4 regions of the Bradyrhizobium paxllaeri genome follow, and region 3 is predicted to be linked to each of the others. Evidence: riboswitches for the same ligand, from Rfam matches in the RefSeq annotation. Region 3 holds a riboswitch; each other region holds the start of a gene.
The links. A riboswitch is a leader RNA that binds a small molecule or an ion and turns the genes downstream of it on or off. The one in region 3 is predicted to bind cobalamin.
Positions count from the first base shown of each region.

Region 1: linked by a shared signal. The riboswitch ahead of LMTR21_RS26325 (energy-coupling factor ABC transporter permease) and the one ahead of LMTR21_RS37525 (TonB-dependent receptor) in region 3 are both predicted to bind cobalamin.
Region 2: linked by a shared signal. The riboswitch ahead of LMTR21_RS13325 (DUF1636 domain-containing protein) and the one ahead of LMTR21_RS37525 (TonB-dependent receptor) in region 3 are both predicted to bind cobalamin.
Region 4: linked by a shared signal. The riboswitch ahead of LMTR21_RS13405 (TonB-dependent receptor) and the one ahead of LMTR21_RS37525 (TonB-dependent receptor) in region 3 are both predicted to bind cobalamin.

Region 1 is NZ_CP042968.1:5,521,519-5,525,752, forward strand. It holds gene LMTR21_RS42020 (histidine phosphatase family protein) at 1-58, shown strand, start outside; gene LMTR21_RS42025 (histidine phosphatase family protein) at 79-240, shown strand; partial or broken gene cobT (nicotinate-nucleotide--dimethylbenzimidazole phosphoribosyltransferase) at 235-1,382, opposite strand; gene cobF (precorrin-6A synthase (deacetylating)) at 1,339-2,088, opposite strand; gene LMTR21_RS26325 (energy-coupling factor ABC transporter permease) at 2,140-2,817, opposite strand; cobalamin riboswitch at 2,855-3,073, opposite strand; partial or broken gene LMTR21_RS26335 (nucleotide-binding protein) at 3,382-3,516, opposite strand; gene cobM (precorrin-4 C(11)-methyltransferase) at 3,516-4,234, opposite strand, start outside.
Region 2 is NZ_CP042968.1:2,837,493-2,841,726, forward strand. It holds gene bluB (5,6-dimethylbenzimidazole synthase) at 1-113, opposite strand, end outside; gene LMTR21_RS13320 (cobyrinic acid a,c-diamide synthase CobB) at 113-1,441, opposite strand; cobalamin riboswitch at 1,667-1,857, shown strand; gene LMTR21_RS13325 (DUF1636 domain-containing protein) at 1,968-2,420, shown strand; gene cobU (bifunctional adenosylcobinamide kinase/adenosylcobinamide-phosphate guanylyltransferase) at 2,417-2,935, shown strand; gene cobW (cobalamin biosynthesis protein CobW) at 2,955-3,968, shown strand; gene cobN (cobaltochelatase subunit CobN) at 3,983-4,234, shown strand, end outside.
Region 3 is NZ_CP042968.1:7,832,846-7,837,079, forward strand. It holds gene LMTR21_RS37515 (ABC transporter ATP-binding protein) at 1-347, opposite strand, end outside; gene LMTR21_RS37520 (FecCD family ABC transporter permease) at 344-1,387, opposite strand; cobalamin riboswitch at 1,521-1,719, shown strand; gene LMTR21_RS37525 (TonB-dependent receptor) at 1,832-4,108, shown strand; gene LMTR21_RS37530 (DUF6925 family protein) at 4,230-4,234, shown strand, end outside.
Region 4 is NZ_CP042968.1:2,856,170-2,860,403, reverse strand. It holds gene LMTR21_RS13410 (LLM class flavin-dependent oxidoreductase) at 1-727, shown strand, start outside; cobalamin riboswitch at 807-1,001, shown strand; gene LMTR21_RS13405 (TonB-dependent receptor) at 1,109-3,382, shown strand; gene LMTR21_RS13400 (PepSY domain-containing protein) at 3,385-4,234, shown strand, end outside.

The DNA of each region.
Region 1 (4,234 bases), 2.3 Mb from region 3:
ACTCGGCGGCGAGAGCTTCGAAGATCAAATTGCGAGGGTTCGGGACTTCGTAGAATAGCTGCTGGTCCAGCAACACTCGTGGTGCATTCCGGCACTATTCGCGCCGCGCTCTGCGTAGCCCTCGACATCGCACCGCAAGCAGCGTTGCGCTTCGTGATCGATCCGCTGTCGATCACCCGAATTGATCGGCTGCGGAACGATTGGCGGATTGTGTCGGTCAATCCGAATGTCGCGTTATGAGCGATTCGGAACGCTGGCTTGCGCGAAGGTTGCCATTCCATTGTACAGAGCGCATGCAAGCCGCAGGATTGGCAATGCAAGCGCGACGCCCGCCCCCTCCCCTAGCCTGAGGTCCAGATTGAACAACGGCGGCACATCAGCGCCTCAAGAACTAGGCGGCGCCCCTGCTCGGCCGATTGATGCGAGGATAAGAGAAAGGGCCGACACGACGGATTAAGAAGCACCGCCGTCAATGCCGCGACAGACACGATAAAGCCGTCGATCAGGATCGGGAGCCGACGTTGAGCGGCGGTGATGATCGCGCCCGTAATCGCAGCAGTTTCGAGACCGCCTACCGCACACAGGATCCGCTCGGCAGAAGTTCCTGGTCTTGTAAGGGCATGACGAGCCAGCGCTGCATCAATCAGGTGCGCCTTGCGCGCACGGCTGTCGGCATCGATCCCGGTGCCATTGCCGGCCACCTGCTCGGCGCCGATGCCAAGCAGGGCGGCGGCAACTGCCGCAGAAGTCGTGGTGTTGCCGATACCCATGTCACCAAGGATCAGAAGATCTGGCTCCGCTGAGGCCGCGCGCGACCGCGCGCTTGCCGCCGTCGAAGGCGAAGGCGACCTCCCCAACTTGAGCGCCGCTTCCTTGCTGAAATTCCGGCTGCCGCGGCGCGGCTTGTCTGTCGCGACTCCCGGGATGGGCTGTTCGGCGAGCGTTCCGGCATCGACGATCTCCAGACTTAAGCCCAGTTCGCGCGCGAGAACCGAAATTGCTGCACCGCCTGACGCGAAATTCTACATCATCGCCATCGTAACTTCCTGAGGATAGGCCGATACGCCCTGCGCGACGATCCCGTGATCCCCTGCAAAGACGATGATCGGCACGCGCTCGGCTCGAGGCCGTTCGGTTTGTTGCGGACCGGCCAGGTCGATCGCGAGGTGCTCGAGGCGACCCAGCGCACCGGTCGGCTTGGTGAGCTCGGCCTGACGGGCAAGGGCGCCATCACGATGGGCAGTCGAAACGCCCGGGCACTCGTGATAGACGCACTCGGGTAGCATGTCGTCCTGCCCTTGGTGATTGTTCAAAATGCCAGCAGCCTTCGCACGAGTGCTACGACACGCGCTTGAGGATGTAGCTATCCATGATCCAGCCATGCTTGGCGCGTGCTTCCTGTCGGGCGGCGACGATGATTGGCCCCACTTCTGCGAGCGCACCTGACATGGTGATTTGCCGGGGCATCCCGAGATAGGCGCCCCACCAGATATGTAGTCCGTTCGGATCGAGCCACTGGAACGCGGCGCCGCCATCGAGCATGACGACCACCGTGTCGGCGCCGGATGGCCAACCGCATTCGCGCAGCCGCCGTCCGGTGGTGACGAGAAAAGGCTCCCCAATGTCGTTCAGCGGCAGTGAATGTGCGGCGCAAAGCGCCTGGATCGACGTGATGCCCGGGACGACCTCGATTATCGGCAACGGATCAAGCCTTTGTGCGATCCGCAGGCTCGAGTCGTATAGCGAAGGATCGCCCCAGATCAGCAGGGCAACGCGCCCGTCATCACCGAGATGCGCCGCAATTGCGCGGGACCAGGTCACGGCGACGGCGTCGTGCCATTCCTCCACTCCCTTGCGGTAGCTCTCCTGCGCAGTGTCGCGAACGGGCACGTCGAACTCAGCAACGCGCGTGCGGCTGTTCGTCAGGGCTTGCGCGCAAATCAGCCGGCGCAGGTCGGCGAGATCGGACTTCACCGGGCCCTTGCGCGGAATCAGCACCAAGTCAGCCGCATTGATCGCGCGGATCGCCCCAAGCGTGAGCTGCTCGGGATCGCCGCAGCCAATGCCTATCAGGGAGAGTGTCAGCATCACGTTATGAAACGGGGGCGGCCGCGGCTTGCGACCGCCCGTACGTCATCTTCAGGCGCCGTTGTGAAGCCGATAGGTAACAAGACCATCGGCAGTCACACCTCGCAGCGATTTCGCCAGTGCCAACACGGTCAGATCGGCCAGCGGTTCAATGACCACGACGAGCGCGTAAGAAGCGGCGAAAGACGCGATGGAGGCGAGGTTGTCGGCCGCAAAGCCCGCACCATACAGCGCCCAGAAGGCGACCCACCCCACGATGCCGGATTGATAGGCGGTCGAAAGCGCAAGTGCCTGCCGATACTGCAGGTCAACATAGGCGGTGTTGCGAGGAATGATCCGCCCAGCCAGCGCCTGGATCGCAAACAAGGGCACCAGCAGCGTCGTCACGTTCATACCATACTGCGGCAGGTCGGTCGGCACGAAGAACAGCCCCTGCAGCAGAAGACCAAGCGCCAACCCGAACGCGGCTGGCGCTGCGCCGAACAGGAGAAACAGCGTCGAGCCGAGAATGAAATGCACCTCCGAGACCCCGACCCGGAAATGCGGCAGGAGTTCGAAGAACGAGAAGACCAGGACCGTTGTTGCGACGGTGCGCACCGCCAGCGAAACAATCCCCTGCGCGCGCACGGTTTCGACCACGAGCTTGAAGGCGCAGCCGGCGGCAACGGCACCGGTCGCATAACTCAGCACGAGCTTGGCGCCCGTAACGATACCTGGTTCGATATGCATGACTTAAGTCCCTTCTGCCGTCACACCCGACGGCGTTAGCGTTAAAAACTGCAGGGCCGGTCTCCTGGCTCGCGGTTCGAAACGGGTCCCCGGCCTTCCCAGGCCTGATGGCCCAGTGGCGGATCGGAGCCCCTCACCGCTTACAGTCGCGGGGGCGGCCGGGCTTTGGGCGCCGCATTCAGGTCCGCCCTTCCCCGTTCCGAATTATGCTCTGGCGCTTTGCGCCGCTTCGAGCACCATGCCTGCTCTGTGTGCTCCTTCCGACGAGGAGACGTCAAGGGGCTCGCGAGATCGGGCGACAGCGTCATCATCGAGTCTCTCCCGCCAGCGTGCCGAAAAGAATGATCGGCGCCGTCGTTGCGGCGCCGGTTTGCGTTAGCTGCTCTACGAGCTTCGCAATCGTGGTGCGGACAATCCGCTCCTCCGCGTGGCCAAGAGACTTGCAAATAGCGCCGGCGTGTCGGCAGCCATACCGTGCTCGATCAGTTTTGCCGCGAGCGCCGGGAATGTGTCGCTTCCTCATATAAAACCCGGTCGTTGATTCCGGATCGGCAAGTGCCGCGCATCGATATAATCGGGCCCGCTCTTGAAGCACTGGACCTTCAGCCCGCGATCGCGATAGGCGCCCGCCAACGCCAGCATCAGCATCGTCTTGCCGACCCCGGATGCAGGCGCGGAGATGACAAGGCTCGCCGTCATCACGAGCCTTCCGGAAAGCGCGGCGTCGGCCCGATCGGCCGATATCGGCGGTCATAGTCGACGGCATACAGTCGGCTCTCTCCGAAATCTTCCGAACCCAGTGTGCGGCCAACCAGAATAACGGCTGTGCGCTCGAGCTCGGTGCTTACAGCAGAGTCCAAGGTACCGAGCGTGGCGCGGACGATGCGCTGATCCGGCCAGCTTGCGCGCCAGACTATTGCAACCGGGCAGTCTCCTCCGTAGTGCGGCGTCAGCTCATCAATCACCGTGGAAAGCAGATGGATCGAGAGATGGATGGCGAGCACCGCACCGGTCGCGGCGAAGGTGGTGAGCTTCTCGCCTTGCGACATCGCGCTCGCCCGGCCCGGCATCCGTGTCAGCACGACCGATTGCACAAGATCCGGTAGCGTGAGCTCGGCCTCGATCGCGGCCGCGGCGGCGGAAAAGGCCGGCACGCCCGGCGTGATTGAATAGGAGATTTGAAGCGCGCGCAGGCGGCGCAATTGCTCGCCCATCGCCGACCAGATCGAGAGATCCCCGGAATGTAGCCGTGCGACGTCCTTGCCCTCATGATGTGCGGTGACGATCTCCGACATGATGTCGTCGAGCGACAGCGGCGCGGTGTTCACGATCCGTGCATCCTTTGGGCAATGGGCAAGAACGCCCTCGGGTACGAGAGAGCCGGCATAGAGGCAGACCGCACAGGCGGCGATCAGAT
Region 2 (4,234 bases), 3.4 Mb from region 3:
TGCGCAAATTGCGCCTGAAATAGTTCATCGAAAACCGGCGGAATCGACGTCGAAAGGTTTGCACCGGCGAGTGGCTCGCGGCTTGCTGTGCTTTGCTGGTCAGGGTGGGGCATCAGGATTCCGCGATGATGTGAAAGAAGCTGCCGGTCACCTGGCCACGGCGGCTTCCCGTGGGCGCGAAATCGCTGCCGTAAGCGTCGGCGACAAAGGCGAACGGCTCGTCCGCGCCATGAGCAGTGACCTCAGCATAATGGAATTCATGTCCCTTCAGCTTCGTTCCCGCGGGCCCGAGACACCCGGAGGCTGCAAGGCGCGCTTCCCTGTAGCCGAGATGCATTTTCGGTTTGGACAAGCTCGTTTGAACGCCGAGAAGTCCCGCCATTGGATAGGTTGTTCCCGCCGCGTCGGTCAGGGTTTCGCCCAGGATCATGTAGCCGCCGCATTCGCCGTGAACGGGCTTGGTGGCCGCGAAGTGTCGCAGCCCCTCAAGAAAACGGCTCGCCGATGCAATTTGCGCGGCGTGAAGCTCCGGATATCCCCCCGGCAGCCAGCAAATATCGCAGTCAGCTGGCGGAAGCTCATCAGCGAGCGGCGAGAATGTTTGTATTTCCGCGCCGCTGTTACGCCATCCATCCAGGATGTGACGATATGTAAAAGAAAACGCCTCGTCGTGAGCGATCGCGATGCGCTGTCCCGGCGGCTGCAGCGCTGCCGCGTATGTGCCGGTCTGCGAGGGAAGAAATTCTTCCGCGCATCCGAAGAGCTCGTCCATCTGCACGTGTTGGGCCACGAACTCCGCCATCGCGTCCAGTTTGCTTTCCAGCTCCGGAGTTTCGCCGGCCTGTACCAATCCCAAATGGCGCTCCGGCAACGCCATGCCGTCGGATTTTGGCAGGCTGCCCAGGATGGGAATCGCAAGTCTGGAAATTCCATCACTTACCAGGCGAAGATGCCTTTCACTGGCAACGCGGTTCAGAACGATGCCCGCGATCTTCACCCGTTCATCAAAGGTCATAAACCCCTTTGCGATTGCGCCCGCAGATTGCGATTGCGCGCTGACATCGAGCACGAGCACCACGGGAAGGTCGAGCGCAGCAGCCACATCCGCGGATGAGCCGCTTCGACCGGGTTGAACGGGAACGCCATCGAACAAGCCCATGGACGCTTCACAGATCAGCAGATCGCTGTCCTTCGCAGCTTCGGTTGCAAGCTGTGCGATAAGGCCAGGTTTCATCGCCCAGCTATCGAGACTGACGCCAGGCTGGCCGCAAGCTGCACCATGAAAGGCCGCGTCGATATAGTCCGGTCCGCATTTTGCGCCGGCCACGCGAACTCCACGTCTTCGGAAAGCCCGGAGAAGTCCGATCGTCAAAGTAGTCTTGCCGCTGCCGGATCGAGGAGCAGCTATCATGAGACCGCGCGGAGGAGGGGCAGCTATCATTCTACGCGCCGATCACCGAGCGCCGCTTGCGACGGACGAATATGCCTGCGATCGCGGCGGCTTCGCCCTGCGGTCGATCCGTGCGCAAGGCACATCCGCAAGTATTTGATTATACTTTGGAAAGTTTCGGCGGCGGCGTTGGACATCAGGTTCTTTCTTGTCAATGCGGTACCTGACGCAACTCTGCGGACGGGTCAACCGCCGTTGACCGGAGCATCTTCGGCGGTTAGCGTCATCGGCGATGGTCCTTCCGCCAGGAAGGTGAAAAGGGAAGCCGGTGCGAGAAACCTCAACGCCGGCGCTGCCCCCGCAACTGTAAGCGACGAGCCCGCGCCGGTGCCACTGGGAAATCCCGGGAAGGCGGCTACGGGCAGTGACTCGCGAGCCAGGAGACCTGCCATCACGAACTGTGCTTTGGAGGCGTCTGGGCGGGGTGCACCGGACGGGAGCGAGCCCGATGGCGCCGTTTGCCGTCGCGCGCGACCCAACAAAGCTCGCGGCCGCAAGGCCATGATACGAGCAGATGATGGATCGCGACAGCGCTACTCAACCCGCTGGTCAAGCCTTGATCGAACAGCCGCAGGCCAACCTGCCTGACGGGCCCGTCGTCGTGAGTGTTTGCATCACCTGCAAGACTGCGGATGGCGGTGCTGTGGTCGGCCCGGAGATGTACGCCGCGGTGCAAGCCGCGATCGGGAAGGACGACGCCAACGTTGCCGTCCGCGCGGTGCAATGCCTCAGCGTTTGCAAGCGCCCGGCGACGGTAGCGGTCACGAGTCCCGACGGATACACATTCCTGTTTGGCGATCTGCAGACCGAAAGCGGCACGGCGGCGCTGGTATCTTTCGTGCAATCCTACCAAAAAGCCGATTTCGGTCTGGTCCCCTGGCGGGAACGCGCCGAGGTGCTGCGAAAGGGCATGGTGGCACGGGTGCCTCCCATCCGTTGGTCACCGGACGACGGACGCGCACCGAAATGACGGGTCTGGCTACTACCTTGGTGCTGGGTGGCGCCCGCTCCGGCAAATCCGCGTTTGCCGAATCGCTCGTAAGCGCCAGCACGCTGGCGAAGGTCTATGTCGCGACGGCTACCGCCGGCGACGAGGAGATGAAGAGCCGGATTGCGTTGCATCGCGCCCGCCGCGGCGAGGGCTGGATCACCATTGAAGAGCCGCTGGCGCTGGTCGACGCGTTGATGCGCGAGGCGACGCGCAATCGCGTCGTGCTGGTAGACTGTCTCACTCTGTGGCTGTCAAACCTGATGTTCGCCGGGCGCGATCTAGAGGTCGAAGCCCGCCGTTTGACGCAATTTCTCGACGTCGCAAAGCATCCCGTCATTTTTGTCTCGAACGAAGTCGGTCTTGGGCTGGTGCCGGAAACGCCGCTCGGCCGGGCGTTTCGCGATGCGCAGGGGCGACTGAACCAGGCCGTCGCCGCAGCCGTTCCGCAAGTTGTGTTCATGGCAGCCGGACTTCCGCTCTGGCTCAAGCGCTAATCTCAAGGAGAGTGAAAATATGTTGCGTGTTCCGGTTACCGTGCTGACTGGGTTTCTTGGCGCTGGTAAGACCACCTTGCTGCGCTCGCTGCTGACCCAGGCGGATGGACGCCGCATCGCCGTCGTCGTCAATGAATTCGGTGACGCTGGTTTCGACGGCGGCCTCGTGGAAGAATGCGCAGCGAACGCCTGCGCGCCGGGTGACGTCATCGAACTTACCAATGGCTGCATCTGCTGCACGGTGGCGGATGACTTCATTCCGACAATGGAACTGCTGTTGGGGCGCGACAAGCCGCTCGATGCCATTGTCATCGAGACTTCAGGCCTGGCGTTGCCGCAACCCCTGCTGAAGGCATTCGCATGGCCGGCGGTGAAAACGCGCGCCACGGTTGACGGTGTCGTTACCGTCGTCGATGCGCTGGCGCTTTCGGAAGGTTGGGTTACGCTCGATGAGGACGCGGTCGCAGACCAGCGTGCCGCGGACGACTCGATCGATCATGACGACCCGATCGAGGAGGTGTTTGAAGATCAACTGGCCTGTGCCGACCTTGTCGTGCTCTCGAAGAGCGACCTGGTGTCATCCGTGGCGCTTGCCGATATTGAAACACGGTTGAAGGCTGCGCTCCGCCCGGGAGTCAATATCGTGCGTTCGACGGGCACATTGGCGCCCGCGGTGTTGATCGGAATGAACGCCGGCGCCGAGGAAGACATGGCGGCCCGCGCCGGTCATCACGGCGAGGAAGAAGAACACGATCACGACGATTTCGACAGCATCGTCGTCAAGCCGTCGATCGCGCTCAGCGTCGACGAGATGCGGGCTCGGATCAGCGACGCGCTCGGTCTCGAGGGTGTGTTGCGCGTCAAGGGCCATGCGCGGGTCTCGGACAAGGTCGCGCCCGTGGTGGTGCAGGCGGTCGGGAGCCGCGTCGATCTGGTGTTCGGCCGGCCGGACGCGAAGCAAGCCGAGCGGCTCGTCGTGATCGGGCTCAAGGGATTTGACGGGACCGCCGTACGGCGGGCGTTGGTGGAGTAGTTCGCGAGAGCCAGATGCACCTCAAGCTCGACACCTCAGGCGGCATCGACGATGGCGATGTCGCGCGCGATCTCGGACAAGCTACCGCCGACATCGTCGTGCTGTCTGCGGCGGACAGCGATCTCGCCGCATTTGGCATCGCCCATGCAGCGATGCCGGACGGCTTTCCGACGGTGCGGCTGACCAACCTGTTGGCGCTGGGTCATCCCGCGTCTGTGGATGCCTTTGTCGAGCGTACGCTGAGCGAGGCAAAAATCGTCGTGCTG
Region 3 (4,234 bases):
GACAGTCGCGCCGGATCGGTCGCGCCATGCGGATAGCGACCGAGCGCGACGATATCGCGCGCCGGCAGCGGCCAATGGACGACATGCCCCTGCGGCAGATAGCCGAAGCGTTTTGCGCGCTCGCGCAGCGGCAGCGAGACCAGCGTTTGGCCGCCGATCTCGATCTCGCCTTCGGAAGGAATCAGCCCGGCCAATGACCGCAACAGCGTGGTCTTGCCGGCGCCGTTTGGTCCGACCAGCGCCACCAGATGGCCCGCTTCAAGCGCGAGCGAGACGTCCTTCAGCACGACGCGACCGGCGAGCCGCACGCTAAGTCCCCTTGCGGTCAGCAGTGCTGCCTCGCTCATGCGACGCCTCCGCCGAGCGCGCGGCGTTCGCGCATGATCAGATAGAGGAAGAACGGCACGCCGATGATCGAGGTCAGCACGCCGACCTTGATGTCCGAGGTCGAGGGGATGATGCGCACGGCGATATCGGCTGCCAGCAGCAGCGCCGAGCCCGCGAGCGCGCTCGGCACCAACAGCCGCCCCGGATCGTGGCCGATCACGGGCCGCATCAAATGCGGCGCGACCAGACCGATGAAGCCGATGGTGCCGGTAACCGCGACCGCGCCCCCAACGCCGAGCGCGACGCCCGAAATCACGAACAGCCGGAGGCGGCCGACATCGACGCCGAGGCTTTGCGCGGTTTCTTCGCCCAGGCTCAGCGCGCGAAAGGCATGGCGCTGGCTGAACAGCATGATCGCGCCGGCAATGATGAAGGGAAACGCCAGCACCACATGCTGAAAGCTGCGGTCTTCCAGCGAACCCAAGAGCCAGAACGCGATCTCCAGCACCACGAAGGGATTGCTGGAGAGGTTCATCACCAGTGCGGTGGCAGCGCCCGCAAAACTTGAAATCGCCAGGCCGGAGAGAATGAGGATCAGCAGCCCGGCATTGCGGCCGGCGATCGACAGCAGCACGAAGACAGACGAGAACGCCGCGACAATTGCTGCGACCGGCAGCGCGTAGGAGCGCACATCGGCGAGCCCCAGCGCAATCACCAGCACGGCGCCGAAGGCGGCCGATTGCGGCGCGCCGAACAGCGAGGGCGAGGCCAGCGGATTGCGGAGCAAGCCCTGCAACGATGCGCCCGACAGGCCGAGAATGGCGCCGATCGCGAGCGCCAGCAGCGTGCGCGGCAGGCGGATCTCCCGCACGATCACCTGCGACACGTCGCTGCCGGCGCCCAACAGCGCCTGCGCCACTGAAAGCGGCGACAGCCGCACCGGCCCGATGCCGAGCGAAATCAGCATCAGGAACACAACGAGGACGGAAAGCGCGGCCACCGCGCCGATCCGCCGGCGCGCGGCAATCTCGTTGGTCAGGGTTACGGCCTCAACACTCATCGATGGTCCTAAAGCAGGTTTGCGCGCTCTGGTACAGAGACGGGCACGCGTGCTCATGCGGCAAAAATAGCGCACTCGTCCAGTAGGGATTGCTGGGCGCGCCGGAGCGGATTGACTCGAACTTTGACGAACTTCTACCATAGTTCCCGACGGTTCCCGTTTGGGGATCAAAAGGGAATGCGGTGCGGGGAGATCCCCCAATTCCGCGGCTGCCCCCGCAACTGTAAGCGGCGAATCCTTCGTCACACGCCACTGGGCATCTCGGTCCTGGGAAGGCGACGATGGGGTAACGACCCGCGAGCCAGGAGACCTGCCGTCAGCCGTGGTCACACGCGAAGATGTCGGTCGGGGAGTACAGGCATTAGCTTCACCTAAGCTCGGTTAGCATACGGTGAGACTTGGTTCGCTGTGACGTGCCACTGACGTCATACCGGGGTCTGAACCATGTCTTCCATCAGCAGAGCCGCCAAGCGCCGCCGCGTCTGGCTTACCTCCAGTTTTCTCCTACCGATCGTATCGCTCGGCATTTCCGGAGCAGAGGCGCAGACGCCGCCTGAGCAATTGCCGCCAATCGAGGTCACCTCGCCCACCGACCCGAACCGGACCCGCGCCAAACCGACCACCGATGAAGGATCGACCTCGCGCCGCGTCGTCCCGGCGGCAGCGCCCTCGACCGGTAGGCGGCCAGCAGCCGGGACGGGCTCGGACGCCTCATCGCAAAGCGCTTCGCAAGGCGCTGATGGCAGCGGCGGCCGGCAGTTCTCCGGCATCGTCGGTACTGCGTCGACCGTAATTACCGCCGATGAGATCGCTCATTCGCCCGCACAAACGTTGCAGGAAATCATCGCGCAAACGCCCGGTGTGCAGCTGACCAGCCTGTTTGGCGGCGTCAACGGCGCCAAGACCAGCGTCGACCTCCGCGGATTCGGCGCGTTCGCAACGTCAAATACCCTGGTGCTCATCAACGGCCGAAGGCTCAACGACATCGACATGGCCGGCGTCGATTTTTCGACCATTCCGCGCGATTCGATCGAGCGTATTGAAATCACGCGCGGCAACAGCGGCGCGGTGCTTTACGGAGACAATGCAGTCGGCGGCGTCATCAATATCGTCCTGAAGAACGGCGTTGGCGGCCCGCCAGTTGCCATGCGCGCGGAGGCCGGCGTCGGTTCCTTCAACCAGCGTCTGGCCAATCTCTCCGTGGCGACGAATACGGGGCCGTGGTCGACGTCATTTTATGGCAACGCCATCAAGTCCGACGGCTATCGCGAAAACAACGCGCTCGACCAGAAGAACGGGGTCGGCAATCTCAATTACACCACGCCCGACCTCAAGGCCTTCCTGACGGTGACCGGCGACGACCAGAAGCTCGGATTCCCCGGCGGTCGCATCGTAGATCCCTCGATCGGCGTCAATGAGCTGGTGACAAACCGCCGGGGCGCCGCCACGCCGTTCGATTACGGCAACCAGCAGGGCGCCAGCGCCACCACCGGCTTTACCAAGACAATCATGAACGGCATCGACCTGATCGTCGACGGCGGCGTTCGGAAGAAGGACACGCAAAGCGGTTTCTTCGGCGCTGTGCCGTTTGCCTCGCCGCTTCCGAGTTTCTCCTCCACTTATAACGACGCATCATTGCTGACCTGGTCGATCACGCCGCGATTGAGCGTCAAGCACTCGATCTTCGGAGTTCCCTCGCAGATCCTGACCGGCATCGATTATTACGACGCGACATTCAATCAGGATCGCGGAGCGTTCAAAGGCCTTGCGCCGACCCATATCTACGACCTGTCGCAACAGACGCTGGCCGGCTACTGGCAGCACACTCTTGGCCTGTTGCCGACGACCGATTTCTCCTATGGCGCCAGGATTCAAAACACCAGCCTGAGTGCCCGGGATCGGTTCGATCCCAATGCGCCCGGTTGCGCCATGTTCTTCAATTGCAGCCCCGCGGCCTCTCCGTTGGACAGCAACGAAACGCAATATGCGCTGCATGTTGGCCTCGAGCATCGCTTCAATAGCGTGTTCTCGGTATTCGGCCGCGCCGCGCGCGCATTCCGAACCCCGACCGTCGACGAGCGCGTCTCCAACGGTCCCTTCTTCGTTCCAGGGACTTTCCAGTTGAAGACCCAGACCTCGTACGACATCGAGGGCGGATTCCGCATCAAGAGCGGTGGCTTCCAGATGCAATCGAGCATCTACAACATGGATCTCGAGAACGAGATCCATTTCATCCCGGCGCTGTTTTTCAACGTCAACCTCGATCCGACCCGCCGCTACGGCTCCGAGACCAGCGCTTCGCTGCGCGTCAGCGACACGGTGACGCTCCGCGGCGGCGTGGCCTATACCCGCGCGGTGTTTCGCGAAGGGGAGTTCGCCGGCAACGACGTGCCGCTGGTGTCCCGCTACACCGCGAGCGGCGGCGTGACCTGGAACATCTGGCAGAATTACCTGGTGTTCGATGCCACGGTGCGCGCCTGGAGCGAACGCTTCATGGACAATGACCAGGCCAACACCCAGCGGCGTATTCCGGCGGACGCCACCGTCGATCTGAAACTGAGCGGCGCCTACGATCGCTTCTTCTGGTCGGTGGGCGTGAACAATCTGTTCAACGCACTCTACTATGACTACGCGATCGCCAGTTCGTTCACGCCCGGCCGCTTCTCGGCCTACCCGCTCGCCGGCCGCACCTTCATGGTGAAGGCCGGCGCGACGTTCTGACCCGAGCCGCCGGTTCGGCGACAAGCCGGGCCGGCTTGTCCTGACCTGACGAGAAGGTATTCTCCTTTCGCTTATTGCCGGGGAGAATATCTTTCATGCCTGAACCGCGTCCGTTCCGGCGATGAG
Region 4 (4,234 bases), 3.4 Mb from region 3:
CATCTCGGGCCAACGTCTGCAGCTCGGCATCAGCAGAGGATCGCCCGAGCAGGTGATCGATGGCTGGCGGTATTTCGGCTTTCAGCCGACCGATGGCGAAAGCGATGCCGACATGGGGCGGCGCCACGCAGAAGTCTTCCTCGACCTCTTGCGCGGCCGGGGTTTCGCGCAACCCAATCCCCGGCCCATGTTTCCCAACCCGCCCGGGCTGCTGCGCCTCGAGCCGCATTCCGAAGGCCTTCGCGAGCGGATCTGGTGGGGCGCCGGCTCGAATGCCACGGCAATTTGGGCGGCAAAGCTCGGCATGAATTTGCAGAGTTCGACACTCAAGAGCGACGAGACCGGAGAAGCCTTCCACATCCAGCAGGCCGCTCAGATTCGGGCCTACCGTGCGGCCTGGAAAGAGGCCGGCCATGCACGGGAGCCGCGGATCTCGGTCAGCCGCAGCATCATCGCGCTCGTGAACGACCGCGATCGCGCGTATTTCGGTCGCGGCGGCGAAGGTGAAGACCAAGTCGGTTTCATCGACGAAAGGACGCGGGCCATTTTCGGGCGCAGTTACGCTGCCGAGCCGGATGCGCTGATCGAGCAACTAAAAACGGACGAGGCGATTGCCGAAGCCGATACCCTCCTCCTGACCGTTCCCAATCAACTCGGGGTCGCGTACAACGCCCATGTCATCGAGGCAATTCTCACTCACGTCGCACCCGCCTTGGGATGGCGTTGAGCCGCTCTCTTATAGAGTAAGCGCCACGCGGATTTTGCAGCCGTGGGGAGGCGCGCGATTGACAGCCCTTTCCAGATGAAATTATGGTGATTGCGACGGTTCTCCTTCGGGAGATCAAAAGGGAATACGGTGCGGGGTCTCCCCAACGCCGTGGCTGCCCCCGCAACTGTAAGCGGTGAGCCTTCGCCAAATGCCACTGGGCCTGCAGGCCTGGGAAGGCGGCGATGGGTAACGACCCGCGAGCCAGGAGACCTGCCGTTAGTCGTGGTCACACGCGAGCACATTGGGCGGGGTGTTCTGGTGGGTGTTGAGCCGTCGTCTCCTCGAGGCAGCGGCCAAACTGGTTCGCGGTGACGTGCCACGTTATCGCGAGCCATACTGATGAATTCCCATGCTATCTTCGCGCCGCGGCACCGCCGCGCGCTTCTCGGTTCGATTACATTCTCCTGCCTGCTTTTTCCCGCCGATGGCTGGGCCCAATCCGGAAGGCCGACCCAAACGCTCGACCCCGTGGTCGTGCAGCCCTCGGCAACGCCGCCGAATGCCCGCAGCGTCCGACGCGGCAATGCCAACCACGCCGCGCGTCTTCGCCAGCAACGCAGCGTGGCCGCCAACACCGGTACACCGGTCGCCACACCGACAGGTCCGGCCTTCGCCGCACCGACGCTCAACCTCACCGGCACCAGCACGGCTGGCAGCCGGCTCGGCCTGACGCGGCTGCAGACACCAGCCAGCGTGGAGGTGATCTCGTCCGAAACCATCGCCGAGCGCGGCCAGCAGAATATCCTCGACGCGGTGACGCAAAACGCCACCGGTTTCACCGCGAGCCCGGCGCCCGGCAATGGCGGCGTCTCGTTCAATACCCGCGGCTTCACCGGCCTCGGGTCTGTGATGACGCTGTATGACGGCACCCAGCTTTATATCGGCGCCGGCACGGTGACGTTTCCGTTCGACACCTGGTCGACCGAACGCATCGAGGTGCTGCGCGGCCCTGCGTCGGTGATGTATGGCGCAGGCGCGGTCGGCGGCGCCATCAATGTGGTTTCGAAACTGCCATTGTGGGTCCCTCGCAACCAGGCCGAGGTCTCGCTGGACAGCAACCTGACGCGGCGAATTGCCGTGGATAGCGGCGGTCCGGTCAGCAAGGACGTCGCCTATCGGATCACCGCCTCCGGCAACATGTCGGACGGCTGGGTCGATCGTGACAACACCTCGAATGTCGCACTTCACGCCGTGGTCCAGATCAAGCAGAACGAAGACGTCACCTGGACGCTGTCTACCGACTATGGTGATCGCAATCCGTCGCGTTACTTCAGCACGCCCCTGATCAACGGCAAGCTCGATGAGCAGCTACGTTTCAAGAATTACAACGTCAGCGACAGCCACATCCGCTACCAGGATAGCTGGAACCAGGTGAAGACCGAATGGCAGGTCGCTGATGGCATCTCGATCCAGAACACACTCTACTATCTGAACTCCAAGCGACACTGGAAGGACGTCGAAAGTTACGCCTACAATCCCGCCACCGGCCTGATCAATCGAAGCAGTTACATCGAGATTTTTCACGATCAGCAGCAGGTCGGCAATCGCATGGATGCGAAATTCCGCGGACATGTCCTTGGCATGGTCAATGAGTTCCTTGCAGGCTTTGACGTCAACAGCATCAATTTTACCCATACCAACAATTCGCCTTATGGCGGCGCGTCATCCGTCAACCCGCACAACTTCGTTCCAGGCGTATTCAACAGCCCGAACCCCACGGTTCCCGGCTTTGGCAGCGTGACCAACCAGTATGCGCTGTTTGCCGAGAACAGGCTGTCGGTCACCGAACAACTATCCCTGATTGCCGGCATCCGCCAGGATGAGCCGACAGTCACGCGCATCGACTATGTCGTACCTGCCAACAGCTTCGAAAAGTCGTTCTCCTCGACGACCTGGCGCGCGGGTGCGGTCTATACGCCCGTCAAGGATCTCGCTTTTTATGGCCAATATTCCACCGCGGTCGATCCGGTCGGAGGGATCATCTCGCTGTCCGCCGCAAACAGGAATTTCAACCTGGCCACCGGCAAGCAGATCGAGGTCGGCGTCAAGCAATCGTTCTGGGGCGGCCGGGGCGAATGGACTCTGGCCGGCTATGAGATCGTGAAGAACAATTTGCTCGCGCGCGATCCCAACAACCCAACGGTGACCGTCCAGGTCGGCCAGCAATCGTCGCGCGGTGTCGAAGCATCGGTCGGCTTCGCGCTCGACCATGGCTGGCGAATCGATGCCAACACGGCCTTCCTGCGCGCGAGGTATGACGACTTCGTGCAGTCGGTCGGCGGCCTAGCCGTGAACTATGCCGGCAACGTGCCGGTCAATGTGCCGCAGAACGTTTCCAATATCTGGGCGACCTGGGCCTTTGCACCGAACTGGTCGGCCTATGCCGGCGTGCAGATCGTCGGCAAGACCTTTGCAGACAATGCGAACACGATGACGCGCCCGGCCTACAACATCGTCAACGCCGGTGTGCAGTGGAAGCCGGATCTCAACACCACCGTGTCGTTCCGCGTCTACAACCTTTTCGATGAGGTCTACACGACGTCGGGCGGCACCACGCAATGGCTGCTCGGAATGCCCCGCACGGCCCAGCTCGCCGTCAACGTGAAGTTCTGAGCGTGTCACGCACCCTGAAACGCACACTCCGGCGGTGGCTCTATATCGGCCACCGCTGGGTCGGCATCGTCACCTGCCTGTTCTTCGCCATGTGGTTCATTTCCGGCGTGGTGATGATGTATGTCGCGTTTCCCGGCCTTTCCGACAAGGAAAGGCTGGCAGCGCTTCCTGATATCCAATGGAAGAAGGTGGCGCTGTCGCCGGACGAGGCCATGAAGAAGGCTGGCGCCACCCGCTATCCGCGCGATCTCCGGCTTTCGATGCTGGCCGACGAGCCCGTATATCGAATGACTGCCTGGGACGGCACACGGCAAGTGATCTCTGCAGTCGATGGCCGCGCCATCACCAGCGTCTCCGAGGGACAGGCGCTGGCGGTCGCGCAATATCACCCCGCGAGCAAAACACCGCTGCTGGAAGAGATCGTCGATCGCGACCAATGGAGCGTGACGGCCCGTTACGATCCGCTGCGACCGCTTTATCTGATTGCGCTCGGCGACGATGCCGGCACCAAGCTCTATGTCTCCTCGCGGTCCGGCGAGATCGCGCTCGACACCAGCCGCACCGAACGCGTCTGGAACTGGCTCGGTTCGATCCCGCACTGGATCTATCCGACCGTGCTGCGCAAGGACGGGTCGCTGTGGCGGCTGGTGGTGCTGTGGATCTCCGGCATCTGCCTGATCGTCGGCGTCACCGGCATCTGGATCGGCATCCTGCGCGTGCGCTTGAAGCAACGGTATTCGAGCGACAGGATCACGCCATATCGCGGCTGGATGGCATGGCACCACATCACCGGCCTGATTGCCGGCATCTTCATGCTGACCTGGATGTTCTCCGGCTGGCTTTCGCTTAATC